DNA from 4 places in the Pararhizobium sp. LjRoot255 genome. Region 3 is predicted to be linked to each of the others. Evidence: riboswitches for the same ligand, from Rfam matches in the RefSeq annotation. Region 3 holds a riboswitch; each other region holds the start of a gene.
What was found. A riboswitch is a leader RNA that binds a small molecule or an ion and turns the genes downstream of it on or off. The one in region 3 is predicted to bind cobalamin.

Region 1 (3,586 bases), 2.7 Mb from region 3:
AGGCCAAGGGTGGCGATAACACTGTCGTTCATGGAAGCGAGGACGAGCAGCCGACAGGGCGGGACTGGCTGATCTACAAGCGATAGGCGGCTGCCGCTACTGCATAATTCCTTAAATCGGATTCGATTTAAGGATAAAATTATGCAGCAGTTTCAATGTGCTACAGCGTCCTTTGCGCGTCAGGTTTGACGCGCGGCGCTGTAAGGCGTCAAAGGCTGTTGATGATCTTGCGGAGCCGTTCGTTGCAGGCGCCGAGCAAAAGCACGTTCTTCAAGGCTTCTTTCGGATCGCGGGTGCGAAACAGGAGGCCGTTCTCGTGGACGGTGCGGTTGAGCGTCAGCTTGCCTTCTTCCGCATCAAGTTCGGTCGCGACGGCAAAATACATCCGCGAATAGCCCAGCTTGATCTTCTCGAAGAAATGCTCGTTGGCGCCGATGTCGGAGAAGAAGTTGGCGATATAGAACGACCACCGGACATCGTCGAACTTGGCGAACTTCGTCCGCGCCGTGGTCACATGGCAATAGCCGAGATGCGGCCTGCCTGAAAGCGTGCGATGGAAAATCAGCTTCGGGAAGCGGATGGAGGCATGGAAGCCGTTGATGCGTTCGTGCGTCACCGTTCCCGCAGCCTCAAGCCTGCGGCCGGTGCGGGTGGCCACTTCCTGATGGGTCAGGTAGCGCTTTTCCTCGACGCTCCATTGCTGGGGCCGGTTGATACGCCCGGTGCGCAGGAACTCGGTGTGAACAGCTGATTTCGGCGATTGAACCGGTTTCTTGACGGAAGCAGCGTCGAAATATCGCAAGTTTGGCATCGGCCTGCACCAGGATTGCGCCAACGTGCTGATTGCACTGCGGCGGAAATATTTATGATGAAAAGCTACATTACGAGGGTTAATGCAGTCTTTCCGAGCATTACCCGCGCGCCATGGTGCGAGGCTTGCGCTTTCAACCGGGTTGTCGCGCCGCAATATGTCGCAAAGAGACGGTCTCTGCACAGAATTTGACAGTGCGTGACTGAAAAGGCGTCATCTGCCGAAAAATCAGGAGATACCATTGTTTCTGCTTATAAAATAGCCATCTTTCCGTCTGGAAACGCAACTGTGCGTGTGTCGTCATTCTGGAACCGGATGTCGCTAATCGGCGGCTGTCCGGCCGCGTCGGAAGATTAGATGAAGACACTCAAGGTGCCGCCTTTATAGGGAGGGCGGAGAATTGGGAAGCCGGTCGAAATCCGGCGCTGCCCCCGCAACGGTGGTGGAGCGAAACCTCGGCAAAAGGCCACTGGAGAGATCCGGGAAGGCGCCGCGACGGTCCGAAAGGACAGCTCCTGAGCCCGGAAACCAGCCTTGTGGCGAAATTGATGTCTTGGTTGCGGCGGGCAGCCGGAAGGCGAACCAGCATATCCACGCGCATTCCCGGCGCGGTGGTGGTTCCTTTCCTGCCCGCTTAACCGAAAAGTGGCGAGCACAAGGAAACGAACATGGATCTCCGCAGCGAAGTCCTCCGCAAACTCAAGACCCGCCGCGACGGGCACAGCCTGGAACAGGCATTCTACACCGATCCCGATCTCTACAAGCTCGACATGGAGCAGATCTGGTACAAGGACTGGCTGTTCATCGGTCATGACTGCGAAATCCCCAAGGCCGGCAACTATTTCACCGTCCAGGTCGGCGATTATCCGGTCGTCGTCGTCCGCGATCGCCAGGGCACCGTCCGGGCGCTCCACAATTCCTGCCGCCACCGCGGTTCGCGCGTCTGCGCCGGTCAGAAGGGCTCGTCGGCCAAGCTCGTCTGTCCCTATCACCAGTGGACCTACGAGCTTGACGGCAAGCTGCTGTTCGCCCGCCAGATGGGCGAGGATTTCGACAAGGCGCAGCACAGCCTGAAGCCGATCCATTGCGAAACCATCGGCGGCTACATCTTCATCTGCCTCGCCGACGAGCCGATGGATTTCCAGCCGATGCGCGACATGGTGTCGTCCTATGTGACGCCGCACAATCTGAAGGACACCAAGGTCGCCTTCGAAAGCACCATCATCGAGAAGGGCAACTGGAAGCTCGTCTGGGAAAACAACCGCGAGTGCTACCACTGCGCCGCCAACCATCCCGAACTCTGCCGCACTTATCCGGAAGCGCCGACCGCGACCGGCGTGCAGGGCGCCAAGGACGATCCGATCATCGCTGCCCATTGGGCGAAATGCGAAGCCGAAGGTCTGCCGAGCGAATTCAAAATGTCGCCGACCGGTCAGTTCCGCATTGCTCGCATGCCGCTGATCCAGGAGGCCGAGAGCTACACGATCTCCGGCAAGCGCGCCGTCAAGCGCCAGCTCTCCGACGATGTCAGCCAGAGCCACATCGGCACGTTGCTGATGTTCCACTATCCAAGCACCTGGAACCACATCCTGGCCGACCACGCCATCACCTTCCGCGTCCTGCCGCTCGGCCCTGAACTGACCCAGGTCACGACGAAGTGGCTGGTGCACAAGGATGCCGTCGAAGGTGTCGATTATAACCTCGAAGAACTGACGCATGTCTGGACCGAGACCAACGACCAGGATCGCCAGATCGTCGAGGAAAATGCCTTCGGCATCCGCTCGCCCGCCTATCAGCCCGGTCCCTATTCGCCGGAGCATGAAGGCGGCGTGATGCAGTTCGTCGAATGGTACGTCAATTTCATGCAGGATCGCCTGCATGGAGCCTCCACCCCTCTGGTCCGGGTCGCCTGACATGACGATTGCTTCATCCTTCCGGCACTTCGACGAATTGCTGCCGTTCAACGACCGGAAGCATCTCCTGGAATGTATCTCCGTCACCGCCGAGGCTCCGGATGTGATGACCTTCGGCTTCAAGGCCGACAAGGACAGCTGGTTCCGCTACCTGCCGGGCCAGTTCGTCACGCTCGAGCTGCCGGTTAAGCCGGACGATCCGGTGATGCGCACCTACACGCTGTCTTCGACGCCGTCGCGGCCCTTCTCGGTGGCCGTGACCGTCAAGGCACAGGCATCGAGCATCGGCACGCGCTGGATGTTCGAGAACCTGAAGCCCGGCATGAAACTGAAGGCCTTCGGTCCGCTCGGCGATTTCTCCTTCGTGCGCCATCCGGGCGAAAAATACCTGTTCATCTCAGCGGGCTCCGGCATCACGCCGATGATGTCGATGACCCGCTGGATGGCTGATTGCGCGCCACAGACCGATGTGACCTTCCTCTCCTGCGCCCGCCAGCCGGACGATCTGCTGTTCCGTGACGAGCTCGAGAACATCTCGCGCAACATGCCGAAGCTCAATCTCGGCTTTATCGTCGAGACGCATGCACCGCGCCACGGCTGGCACGGTCTGCGCGGCCGTATCGACACCGCGAAGCTTGCTCTGCTTGCGCCGGATTTCCGCGACCGCACCGTCTTCTGCTGCGGGCCGGAGCCGTTCATGCGCGGCGTGAAGTCCATGCTGGAAAGCGTCGGCTTCGACATGAACCGCTATCACGAGGAGAGCTTCCAGCCGGCGACGGCACCGGCGGCTGAAGACTTCGCGATCGGGGGAGGGACCGAGGTCGATGCCGCCGCCGTCTCCACCGTCACCTTCACGATGGCC
Region 2 (3,586 bases), 130 kb from region 3:
AACGCTGGCAAGCGGACTGCGTTGCACCTCTTTCGAATGGCGATATGATAGGCACATGGCTTGGAGCGCGGCAATAATCCGCCGCATCCGATAGAGTGCCGGTTCGCTCAGACGAGAGAAAACAGTGATTTTCCGTTCCGTTCGCTTCGCGGCGCTTATCGCTCCGCTACTTATTGCTATGACGGCCCCTGCCGACGCCTCGACGGTGTGCGAACGGCTAAATGCGCGCCTGTCGAACCTGCCGAAGATCGTCGCCTCCACTGCCAATCTGCGCGACTACACCGGCGCAATCGCACGGCAGAACCTTGATCTGCGCAAGGCGCGCAGCGACCGGCGGCGCCTTGGATGCAGTTCCGGTAGCGTGATCGTCGTGGGTGATCCGAACGAGGAGATCTGCGAGGCCCTCGACAGCGAAATCTCACAGATGGAAATCAAACTCGAAACGTTGAAGGCCCGCCGCGAAAACCTTGTCACCGGCGGCGATAGCGAAATCAGCCGCCGGCGGATTCTTACCGCGCTCTATGTCAATCGGTGCTTCGAAGAACAGGACGAAACGGTGGCTGCGGGCGAAGAGCCGGAAACGCACCGCAACATCCTGGAGGACCTGCCGCCGATCAGCGAAAGCGACCCGCCCCTGCGCGGCAGTACCGATGTCTTCGATTTCACCCATCCGGGTGACGACTATGGCGGCAGCCTGCGGACCCTGTGCGTTCGTACCTGCGACGGCGCTTTCTTCCCGATCTCGTCGCGCGCTACGCCCGCCGATTTCCTGCGCGATGCCGAGGCTTGCCAGCGCCGATGCCCGGGCGCGGAAACAGCGCTGTATTACCATGCGCTTGCGACTGAAGAGACTGATCAGATGGTCTCGGCGTCAACCGGCGAGCCCTATATCGAACTACCGACGGCTTTCGCCTATAAGACGCGTGACCTCGGTCAGCCCGGTCAGTGCGGTTGTGCGCCCGCCCGCCAGACCGCGACGAACCAGAGCACGCCGGCAGACAGCACCGGCGTTCTTGAAATCCGAACCCGCAAGGCTGACACAACGGAGGCAAAAGCTTTGGTTGCGGACCGTCCCTATGACCCGCAGAACAGCAAGGTACGCGTCGTCGGACCGCGCTTCCTGCCCTCTCAGGAATCGTCGATCGACCTGATGCATCCGGCCGGCCCCGGATACCAGCCGCAGCAGCCCAACTGATCACTCGCCCGGTTTGATCCCCCAGGCGTCGGCAAAGACCAGCTCGTCGAGCGGCAGACGCTGCCGCCAGCCCTTGATCGCCAGTTCGGGTTCCGCGTAGAGCTGATCGACATAGCCGAGGCAAAGCCAGGCAATGATCTCGATGTGATCGGGTATGCCGAGAACTGCCTTGATGTCGCGCTCATGGAAAATGCTGACCCAGCCGACACCGACGCCTTCGGCCCGCGCGGCAAGCCAAAGGTTCTGCACCGCGCAGACCGTCGAAAACGCATCCATGCGCGGATTATGTGTCCGGCCGAGAACGACCTTGCCGGCGCGGGTGGGGTCGCAGGTGATGCAGACACTCACCGGCGCCTTACGGATACCCTCGAGCTTAAGTGAGCGATAGGTATCGCGCGCGGCACCCTCGAACATCAGCGCCGCCTCCTCATTGGCCCGCCGAAAGGCTTCAAACACCTTCCGGCGCCTGTCTTCATCGCGCACGACAATGAAGTTCCATGGCTGCATGAAGCCGACTGATGGCGCGCTGTGGGCCGCGGCAAGCAGCCGAGCGATCACGTCATCCGGCAACGGCGTTGGCAGGAACTGATCCCGCACGTCGCGGCGGGTCTCGATGGCGCGGTAGACGGCGGCGCGCTCGTCCGATGAAAATGCCTCCGCCCTGACAAGGCGGTCTTGCGGTTCCGTTTGCATCGTTTGATCCCCAACAATGCGAAACCTCCCGCCGTCCGCGCGGGGCTGGTCTATCTCGTCAGGCCGGTCTTCTGACTGCGGATCAACCGGCCTTGCCGCCTTCCCAAATCACATGAGGATTTAGTGGCAGAATTCTGAAAATAATCAGAAATTCATTATAGCAAGAGCCGTCCCCGTCACAGCGTTGGGCACGTCCCGGACTTTCACCGGATTCCCGATTCTCCCGCTTTCGCAGGCACCTGAACCAAACCGATAAAGGCATAGTGGGCCGCCGAATGCAAGCGGCCCCGCCTGTTCTCTTTACAAGGCGGCAATCGGATGCGGCGAACCATCATAGGCGCCCCAGATCGACTGGTCGAAGCAGATGACCGATCCGGTCATCAGGCCGGATTCGGCCGACGACAGATAGGCACAGGCCCGCGCCACTTCGGCAGGATCGACGAGACGGCCGAAGGGCTGGGTTGCCGCCGCCTTTTCAAGCCAGTCGCTGGCAGCCCCGTGAAACTCGCGCTGGATGCGATCCTCGCCTTCCGACGCCATCCAGCCGATGTTGAGGCCATTGACGCGGATGCGGTTACGCAGCACCGCATAGGCGGTGTTCTTGGTCAGCGTTTCCAGCGCCCCCTTGGAAGCGCAATAGGCGGAAATGAAAGGCTGGCCGGCCTTGGCCGACATCGAACCGATATTGACGATCGTTCCCTCGATCTTTTGCCGCCGCATGATCTTGATCGTCTCCTGCATCAGGAAGAACGGCGCACGCACGTTGACGGCGAACATGCGGTCGAACAGTTCCGGGCTTGTATCGATGATGGTGCCGCGGTCGGTAATCGCAGCCGCATTCACCAGTGCGTCGACACGGCCGAACTGCGCGTCACAGGCGGCGACTACCTTGCGAGCATCCTCCACCTTTCCGAGATCGGCCTGTACGTACACCAGTTTGGTACCCGTCGCCTTACCGATCTCGGCCGCCTTGGCCTCGCCTTTCGCGGCATTGCGCCCACAGATGACGATGCCTGCAGCTCCCCGCTCGGCAAACAGCGCCGCAATCGTTGCCCCGAGCCCCTGCGTGCCACCGGTCACGATGGCAATCTTGCCGTCGAGCCGCCCATAATCCTTGCTCATTCCGTTCCTCCATTTTTTGATATCCATGACCGGAAAAACGTCCGCCCGGAACCGGACGAAAGTTTGAAATATTTGGCGAGTTTGGCATCAGCTCAGCTTCTTCTGCGCCTGTGCCGCAAGCGCGGCAGCGAAGGTCTCCGCCTTCCACCCGCCGGACAGCGCCTCATGCATCAACTGCGCCTGCGTCTTCGGTGCCAGACCGCCGAGCGGCGGGTCGCGGTCCAGATTGGTCGGGAAGGAATAGCCTTCCGCGCAGGACGCGATCGCATTGGCCGCCTGCGCAACCGATAGACGGCCATCGGCCAGCATGGCTTTCAGGGCCGGATAGAGCACTGCACTCATCCGCTCGCGGTTAACCGTCTCCATCGCCCGGCCGAAGGCGGAGGAAACCTGCAGCAGATTGGCGACCCGCTTGATGCCGGCCGAACGATTGGTGCCGGCAGCGTGGAAGAGCGCCGGGTTGAAGAACACCAGATCCCCCTTCGACAGCGGTAGCTGCACATGGTTCCTATCGAAATAGTCGCGAAATTCCTGTCGCGTCAGTGCCAGATAGCCCGGCACATAGGTTTGGCTGTA
Region 3 (3,586 bases):
AACCGCGCCGGTGGTGAGGCGCGGTTTAAGTCGTCGTCCGGGAGGAAATGAATCAGCCGACGCTGCGCGTCCTGATGAAACCGAGCGGGCCGAACGGTGCCGGCATTACGGTGTTGCGAATGCGCGACTGGCTTTCCGGTGCCTTGGAGTTCCAGGCGATCTGCACGAAATTGGGCTTGCTGAAGATGAACAACACTGGGAGTGACCTCGGGGGTAGAGCACTTGCGCTCGGTGATCTGATTGATGCTCATATACGCCTGTTCTTGCGCAACGCAACAATCGTTTTCGCCGTGCGATGTCGTTTTCCGGATAGTCCGGCGGTGAAGCTGTACAAGGCTTGCTGCGTTCTGTAATACGGCGTGAAAGGGCGGCTGAAAAGGCGGCAAAAATGCGACAAAACATGGCTTTGCTTGTGGCGGCGGCGATGCTAGACGAGACGTCATGACAAAGACGATCATGCTTCAGGGAACCGGCTCCGATGTCGGAAAAACGGTACTCGTGGCGGGCCTTTGCCGCCTCATGGCCAATCGTGGGGTAAAGGTTGCTCCGTTCAAGCCGCAGAACATGTCCAACAACGCTGCCGTTTCGGATGACGGCGGCGAGATAGGTCGTGCCCAGTGGCTGCAGTCGATGGCCGCGCGGATACCATCTTCGGTTCACATGAACCCGGTTCTCCTAAAACCCCAGTCTGAAACCGGCAGCCAGATCATCGTGCAGGGCAAGGTGGCAGGGCAGGCGAGAGGACGGGACTATCAGGCCCTGAAGCCGAGGCTGATGGCCGCCGTCATGGAAAGCTTCGAAACGGTCGGCGGCGGGCGTGATCTTGTTGTCGTTGAAGGGGCAGGATCGCCCGCCGAGATCAATCTTCGCGCCGGCGACATCGCCAATATGGGCTTCGCCACCCGCGCCAACGTTCCCGTTGTGCTTGTCGGCGATATCGACCGCGGTGGTGTCATTGCATCGCTGGTCGGCACCCACACGATCCTGTCTGATGAAGACCGGCGGATGATCAGTGGCTATATCATCAACAAGTTCCGAGGCGACGTTTCGCTTTTCGACGATGGGATCAAAGCTGTCCAGGGCTTCACCGGCTGGCCGTGTTTCGGCGTCGTGCCCTGGCTGAAAAGTGCAGGCCGGCTGCCTGCCGAGGATTCCGTCGTGCTGGAAAGGCTGGCGCGAGGTGGCGGCAAGGCGCTGAAGGTTGCCGTCCCCGTGCTCTCGCGCATCGCTAATTTCGACGATCTCGACCCGCTGGCCGCTGAACCGGAGGTCGATCTGGTCTTCGTCCGCGCTGGAGAACGCATTCCGGCCGATGCCGGTTTGGTGGTCATCCCGGGCTCGAAGGCGACGATCGCCGATCTCTCCGATTTTCGCGCTCAAGGATGGGACCGTGATCTTCAGGCGCATGTGCGGCGCGGCGGCCGCGTCATCGGCATCTGCGGCGGCTACCAGATGCTGGGCGAGCGCGTCACCGACCCGCACGGCATCGAGGGAAATGTGGGCGAGATCGAGGGCCTGGGCCTTCTTTCCGTCGAAACAGAAATGGCGCCTGAAAAGACAGTGCGCAACAGCAGCGCGCGCTCCGCCATCTATGATGTGGCTCTGGAGGGCTACGAAATCCATTTGGGCCGGACGACCGGATCGGACTGCGCTCGTCCTGCCGTGATCATCGACGGCCGGGCGGACGGTGCCGTCTCGGCGGACGGCCAGGTCAGCGGCACCTATCTGCATGGGCTCTTCACCAGCGACGCCTATCGCGCTGCGCTTCTCAAAAGTTTCGGCATCGAAGGCGGCGGCGAAAACTATCGTCAATCCGTTGATCGGGCGCTCGATGATGTCGCAATCGAACTGGAAGCCGTTCTCGACCCGCGATGGCTCGATTCTCTGATGCCGTGACGTTTTCGTGGCGGCCGGTGTTTCAATTGACAGGGTCCGGCGGAGCGCCTAATCATCAGCCATTGGATGGTTCCCGGACCGGCGTTTCGGTTCGGGAGTAAATGGGAATGTGAAGGAATGGACCCAAGCCGGGCATTCTTATCGCAGCCGACCCCGCGACTGTAGAACGGTCAGGGTTCGCCATCCGGGAAAGCCGGTATTCGGACAGGCCGCGCGGTGCGTCCTGCGGAATGGCCGGTCCAACCGGAGAAGCCACTGGAGTGGCATCATGATCAGCCGGGGCCGGACGCCTCTATTTCTACGAATCGTCCACCTCTTCGTGATGCCCGTCGATTGCGGTCACGCAATCTGGCGCGAAAACTTCGGGAAGGCGAGGCGGACCCGTTCGGGCCTTGAAAAGGTCCGTGACGCCGTGAGCCAGGAGACCTGCCATCCGCAGGGCATCGTGCCCGATCCAGGGAGAGACGCTCCCGATGCCAGCACGGAGGTTGTCATGGCTTTTTCGTTCCGTTTCCCCAGCGGCCATTCTTGCGTTTCTCGCCTCAGCGCCTGCGTATTTCCCGGCGAACATTAAGGCTGGGATCGTTCCATGACATCGACGACAGCGGGACCTGTGCTGGTCCTTGGCGGCGCCCGTTCAGGAAAATCCTCCTTCGCTGAAAAATTCGCGATAGCGTCGGGTCTCGGCATGCATTACGTCGCGACCGGAAGGGCCTGGGACGGCGAGATGCAGGCAAGGATTGACGAGCATCGCGACCGGCGGGGGCTGGATTGGCAGACGCATGAGGAGCCTCTTGAACTTGCCGCCTGTCTGAAAGCGATCGACGCGCCCGACCGTGTCATCCTGATCGATTGCCTGACCCTCTGGGTCACCAATCTCATGATGGAAAACCGCAATATGGCGGCGGAATTTCAGAACCTGGCCGCCTGGCTGCCGCAGGCGCGGGCGCGGCTGGTGTTCGTTTCGAACGAGGTCGGGCTCGGCATCGTGCCGGAAAACCGCATGGCGCGCGACTTTCGCGATCATGCCGGTCGGCTGCACCAGTTCGTTGCGGAGAAATCCGCGGAAGTCTATTTTATCGCGGCCGGATTGCCGCTGAAAATGAAGGGTTGATCCATGACCACCGCAAAAACCGCCCACGGCAAGATCCCGGCAACCGTCATCACCGGCTTTCTCGGCGCCGGCAAGACGACGATGATCCGCAACATTCTGGAGAATGCCAACGGCCGGCGTATCGCGCTGATCATCAACGAGTTCGGCGATCTCGGTGTCGATGGCGACGTGCTGAAGGGCTGCGGTGCCGAAGCCTGCAGCGAGGACGACATCATCGAACTGACCAATGGTTGCATCTGCTGCACCGTCGCCGACGATTTCATCCCGACCATGACGAAGCTGCTCGAACGCGAGAACCGCCCGGACCACATCATCATCGAAACCTCCGGTCTGGCGCTGCCGCAGCCGCTGATCGCTGCCTTCAACTGGCCGGACATCCGCAGCGAAGTCACCGTCGATGGCGTCATTACCGTCGTTGACAGTGCTGCGGTTGCCGCCGGCCGGTTTGCCGATGACCACGACAAGGTCGATGCCCTGCGCGTCGAGGACGACAATCTCGATCACGAAAGCCCGATCGAGGAGCTGTTCGAAGACCAACTCACAGCCGCCGACCTGATCGTTCTCAACAAGACCGAC
Region 4 (3,586 bases), 280 kb from region 3:
GATGTCAATGCCCATATTCTTCAGCGCGGCGACATTGGAAAGTACGCCTTCCTCGCTTTCGTCGAGAAAGATCGTCTCGAGCAGTTCGAATGACAGCGTATCCGGCTCGACATCCAGTTGCTGCAACTCGTCGATCAAAAGCGGATCGGACAGCCGTGCTGCCGAAACATTCACCGCGATCCGTGGAACGCGCAGGCCGTGCCGCATCCAGGCACGGCGATCCTTCAACGCCGCCTGCAGGATTGCGGCATCCAGATCATCCAGCATGCCGAGATTTCCCGCGACATCGATGAATTCGCCCGGCAACAGAACCCCGCGTTTCGGATGGCGCCACCGCGCCAAAGCCTCTAAGCCGACGATGCGGCGTGTCCGCGCATCGACCTGCGCTTGGTAAAAGGGAACAAACTCTCCCTTCTCCAGGCCGCGCGCAAATTGCTTGGCAACGCGGCGCTCGTTGTTGAGCTGCGCCTTGAGGTGCGCCGAGAACACCTCCACCCTGCCCCGGCCAAGTTTCTTGGCGCGATGAAGGGCGATATCGGCTTCCGCAAGCAGGCTGGTGATATTTCTACCGGTGGCGGAAGCCAGGCCGATCGAGGCACCGGTGCGCAGCACTTCGTCATTGTGCCATATCGATTGCTTCAATTGCTGCGCCAGCCGTTCGGCAACCGTCTTCAAGTCTTCGACGGAGTTGAAGTTTGCAACAAGAACCGCAAATTCGTCGCCGCCTATGCGGGCGACGAAGGCGTTATTCGGCAATGTGGCAACAATCCGGCCGGCGATCGATTTCAGGACATCATCGCCCACCGAATGCCCGGCCGTGTCGTTGATCTGCTTGAACCGGTCGAGGCCGATATGAAGGATGGCGAGCTTTTCCAGCCCGGCATCCTCTGAAAGTTCCCCTAATCTGCGATCGAAGAAGCTACGGTTCGGCAGCCCGGTCAGGTAGTCGTGTTCGGCCGCGTATTCGATCCTCCGGGCGCTCGCCTCAAGCTCAACTGCGCGTTTTTCGGCAATGGCCTTCTGCCGCTGCAGTTCCCGATTGAGCAGCACATCCGCCGTCACGTCCCATTCCACGCCGATGAAGGTGATATTTCCGTCTTGCTCGAAGCAATGCGCCCTGGAGCGGAGATAGCGAACTTTACCGTCCGGTAGAACAATGCGATACTCTGACGAGTAGTTGCCTTTGCTCTTGATGGCATAGTTGAAATCCGCCTCGGCCTGCTCCCGGTCATCCGGATGGACCGCCTTGATCCAGAACGCCGCCTTGACGCGCTTGTTTGTCCTGCCGGTTCCATAGAGCAGGTGCATCTGCTTGTCCCAGACGACCTCATCCTTCTGCGTATCGTGTTCCCATACGCCGATCCGGGAGGCGTCAAGCGCGAGCTCCAGTCTCCGAAGAATATTCTGAAATTCCTGTTCGGACCTCGCCGCCTTCATTGTTTTCTCTATGAATGATTCTTTCCATACGGACGTGCGCGGCATTCTGCCGCAAGGTTCCTAAAGAAATATTGCCTCACAAAAACGCGAAATGTAATCCGCAATACAATCAACTATTCAGTGCTATTTCACAACAAATAGCCGTACACCGTGTAATTTGCGCTTAACCTGGAAAGATACATGTGCAAGCGAACTTGCGCAAATGGTGACGGCAAAGCGGCATCGCACGTCGTAACCTCGAATTGACATGAGCAGGGCGACATCATAATCATCGTCGATCAATTGGTTCCCTTGGAAGCGAACGTTTCCGGGGAGTAAATGGGAACGTGACGGATGGACCCATGCTGGGCATCTCAATCACGGCCGACCCCGCGACTGTAGAGCGGTCGGAATTTGTCATGCCGGTTAATCCGGCAAAAGCCACTGCGGCGGCGGGCCTGGCCCGCACCTTGGGAAGGCGAGACAGGTTCACTTGGTGCAAGCACCTGACGCCGCGAGCCAGGAAACCTGCCGGTTGATAAAGGGCATGGTGCCCATTTGGTGGGAAGTTTCCCACGCGCCATCACGGAGGTTGTCATGGCTACGTCTACAGTTTCGAGCATCCCGCTCTCCCTCAACGACCGCATCACCGCCGGTATCCTCGCCCTTCTGATCGGCGGATTCCTGGTTTTCGGCGCCGGTCTCGCGAATTCCGCAGTGCTGCACGACACCGCACACGACGTTCGCCACTCCTACGGTTTTCCCTGCCATTGATCGGCTGATGTGAGAAGCCGCGCGCTTTTCGCATTCAATCCGGCAACAGAATGCGGGTTTCCATGGAAACCATGCATCGATGGTACATGCGCCCGTGCTGCGGTACCGGGCGGCATTTGCCGTGGGGTTTTCAAACATAGCAAGCCAGAGAGCGTTGACGAGCATCCGCTCCGCTTGAACCTGGGGGGTATCGAAATGATTGTCAAAACGCTTCTGGCCGCGTTGGTGGCCGGACTGATTGCGGGTGTCTTTACGACGGTGGCGCAGACTGCGCGGGTCGTTCCGATCATCCTTCATGCCGAAGAATATGAGGGCAAGGAGCCCGCGACGGAACAGCCCGGCGGCACAGACAGGCAGCAACAGCACTCGTCGCTCAAGCAGACAACCACGATCGGCGAAATACTTGCGGCATTCTCTCCAATCACGCCGGCCTACGCCCATGAGGGCGAGCATGAAGACGAAGGCGGCATCATGTTTGGCATGAGCCGCTTTTCAGGAACCTTGCTCGCCAATCTCGTGACCGGCACAGGTTTCAGCCTGTTGCTGACCGGCATCAGCCTGCTGATCGGCTATCCCATCACGCTTCGCAACGGCGTCCTCTGGGGCGCTTGCGGTTGGCTGGCGGTCCACATGCTGCCTGCCATCGGCCTGCCACCGGAATTGCCCGGCTTTCCAGCTGCCGACCTGCATGACCGGCAGATATGGTGGATGGCGACGGTCTTGCTCTCCGGCGCAGGCCTCTATCTCCTTGCGCTGCGCCGCGAAATCGCTGCGAAAATCGCCGGCTTGGTCGTCCTCGCGGCGCCGCATATCTACGGCGCGCCGCAGCCTGCGGATATTTCGAGCCCGGTTCCGGCCGTTCTCGGCGCCGAATTCGCTGTCGCCGCGCTGGCAACCGCGCTCGCCTCGTGGATCGTGCTCGGCCTTGTCTCGGGCTTTTTCAACGACCGCTTCCTGAAATCGGCGTAACGAACCGGCTTGCAATCTTAGCCGCCTGCGCGTTCAAGATGGGCGCGCAGGCGGCACCTTTGCGTCTTCTCGTCGAGAAGCACGCAGACATCGCAAAAGGTCCCACCATCCGTTCGGTAATACAGGCAGCAACCGCTTCTGAGCCGAAAATTGCGCTCGACCGGCACGCCATCCATGATCGCGGCGACCTTTTGATAGCGCAATGCGTCTGACTTCAGCGGCGAACCTTCGGTGTTGACGATCGCGAGCGCCGAAACCATCGCTTGTTCCTCTTGCGCCGATGCCGCACCTATTTCGAGAAAAGCACCGGCAATGCCGTCGGCGGCCAGCCGCCATTGTGCAACCGATGACAAACCGGTACGGGCCTTCACCGTTTCGACAACCGGCACAAGGCTGGCAACGAAGCTGTCGTGAAACAGAGGTGCAT

Region 1: it holds a riboswitch for cobalamin, as region 3 does, so the genes downstream of both, ACSQ2W_RS03015 (aromatic ring-hydroxylating oxygenase subunit alpha) here and cobU (bifunctional adenosylcobinamide kinase/adenosylcobinamide-phosphate guanylyltransferase) in region 3, are expected to answer to the same signal.
Region 2: it holds a riboswitch for cobalamin, as region 3 does, so the genes downstream of both, bluB (5,6-dimethylbenzimidazole synthase) here and cobU (bifunctional adenosylcobinamide kinase/adenosylcobinamide-phosphate guanylyltransferase) in region 3, are expected to answer to the same signal.
Region 4: it holds a riboswitch for cobalamin, as region 3 does, so the genes downstream of both, ACSQ2W_RS14545 (CbtB domain-containing protein) here and cobU (bifunctional adenosylcobinamide kinase/adenosylcobinamide-phosphate guanylyltransferase) in region 3, are expected to answer to the same signal.

Annotation. Positions count from the first base shown of each region.
Region 1 is NZ_CAXUPQ020000001.1:582,020-585,605, reverse strand. It holds gene ACSQ2W_RS03025 (GGDEF domain-containing protein) at 1-86, shown strand, start outside; gene ACSQ2W_RS03020 (DUF6656 family protein) at 209-811, opposite strand; cobalamin riboswitch at 1,165-1,362, shown strand; gene ACSQ2W_RS03015 (aromatic ring-hydroxylating oxygenase subunit alpha) at 1,480-2,724, shown strand; gene ACSQ2W_RS03010 (2Fe-2S iron-sulfur cluster-binding protein) at 2,726-3,586, shown strand, end outside.
Region 2 is NZ_CAXUPQ020000001.1:3,424,930-3,428,515, reverse strand. It holds gene ACSQ2W_RS16435 (DUF2865 domain-containing protein) at 125-1,195, shown strand; gene bluB (5,6-dimethylbenzimidazole synthase) at 1,196-1,888, opposite strand; cobalamin riboswitch at 1,933-2,146, opposite strand; gene ACSQ2W_RS16425 (SDR family oxidoreductase) at 2,189-3,010, opposite strand; gene ACSQ2W_RS16420 (phytanoyl-CoA dioxygenase family protein) at 3,098-3,586, opposite strand, start outside.
Region 3 is NZ_CAXUPQ020000001.1:3,290,779-3,294,364, forward strand. It holds gene ACSQ2W_RS15800 (hypothetical protein) at 48-353, shown strand; gene ACSQ2W_RS15805 (cobyric acid synthase) at 442-1,896, shown strand; cobalamin riboswitch at 1,947-2,344, shown strand; gene cobU (bifunctional adenosylcobinamide kinase/adenosylcobinamide-phosphate guanylyltransferase) at 2,486-3,010, shown strand; gene cobW (cobalamin biosynthesis protein CobW) at 3,014-3,586, shown strand, end outside.
Region 4 is NZ_CAXUPQ020000001.1:3,014,014-3,017,599, reverse strand. It holds gene ACSQ2W_RS14550 (bifunctional diguanylate cyclase/phosphodiesterase) at 1-1,437, opposite strand, end outside; cobalamin riboswitch at 1,704-1,966, shown strand; gene ACSQ2W_RS14545 (CbtB domain-containing protein) at 2,014-2,190, shown strand; gene ACSQ2W_RS14540 (CbtA family protein) at 2,386-3,159, shown strand; gene ACSQ2W_RS14535 ((2Fe-2S)-binding protein) at 3,177-3,586, opposite strand, start outside.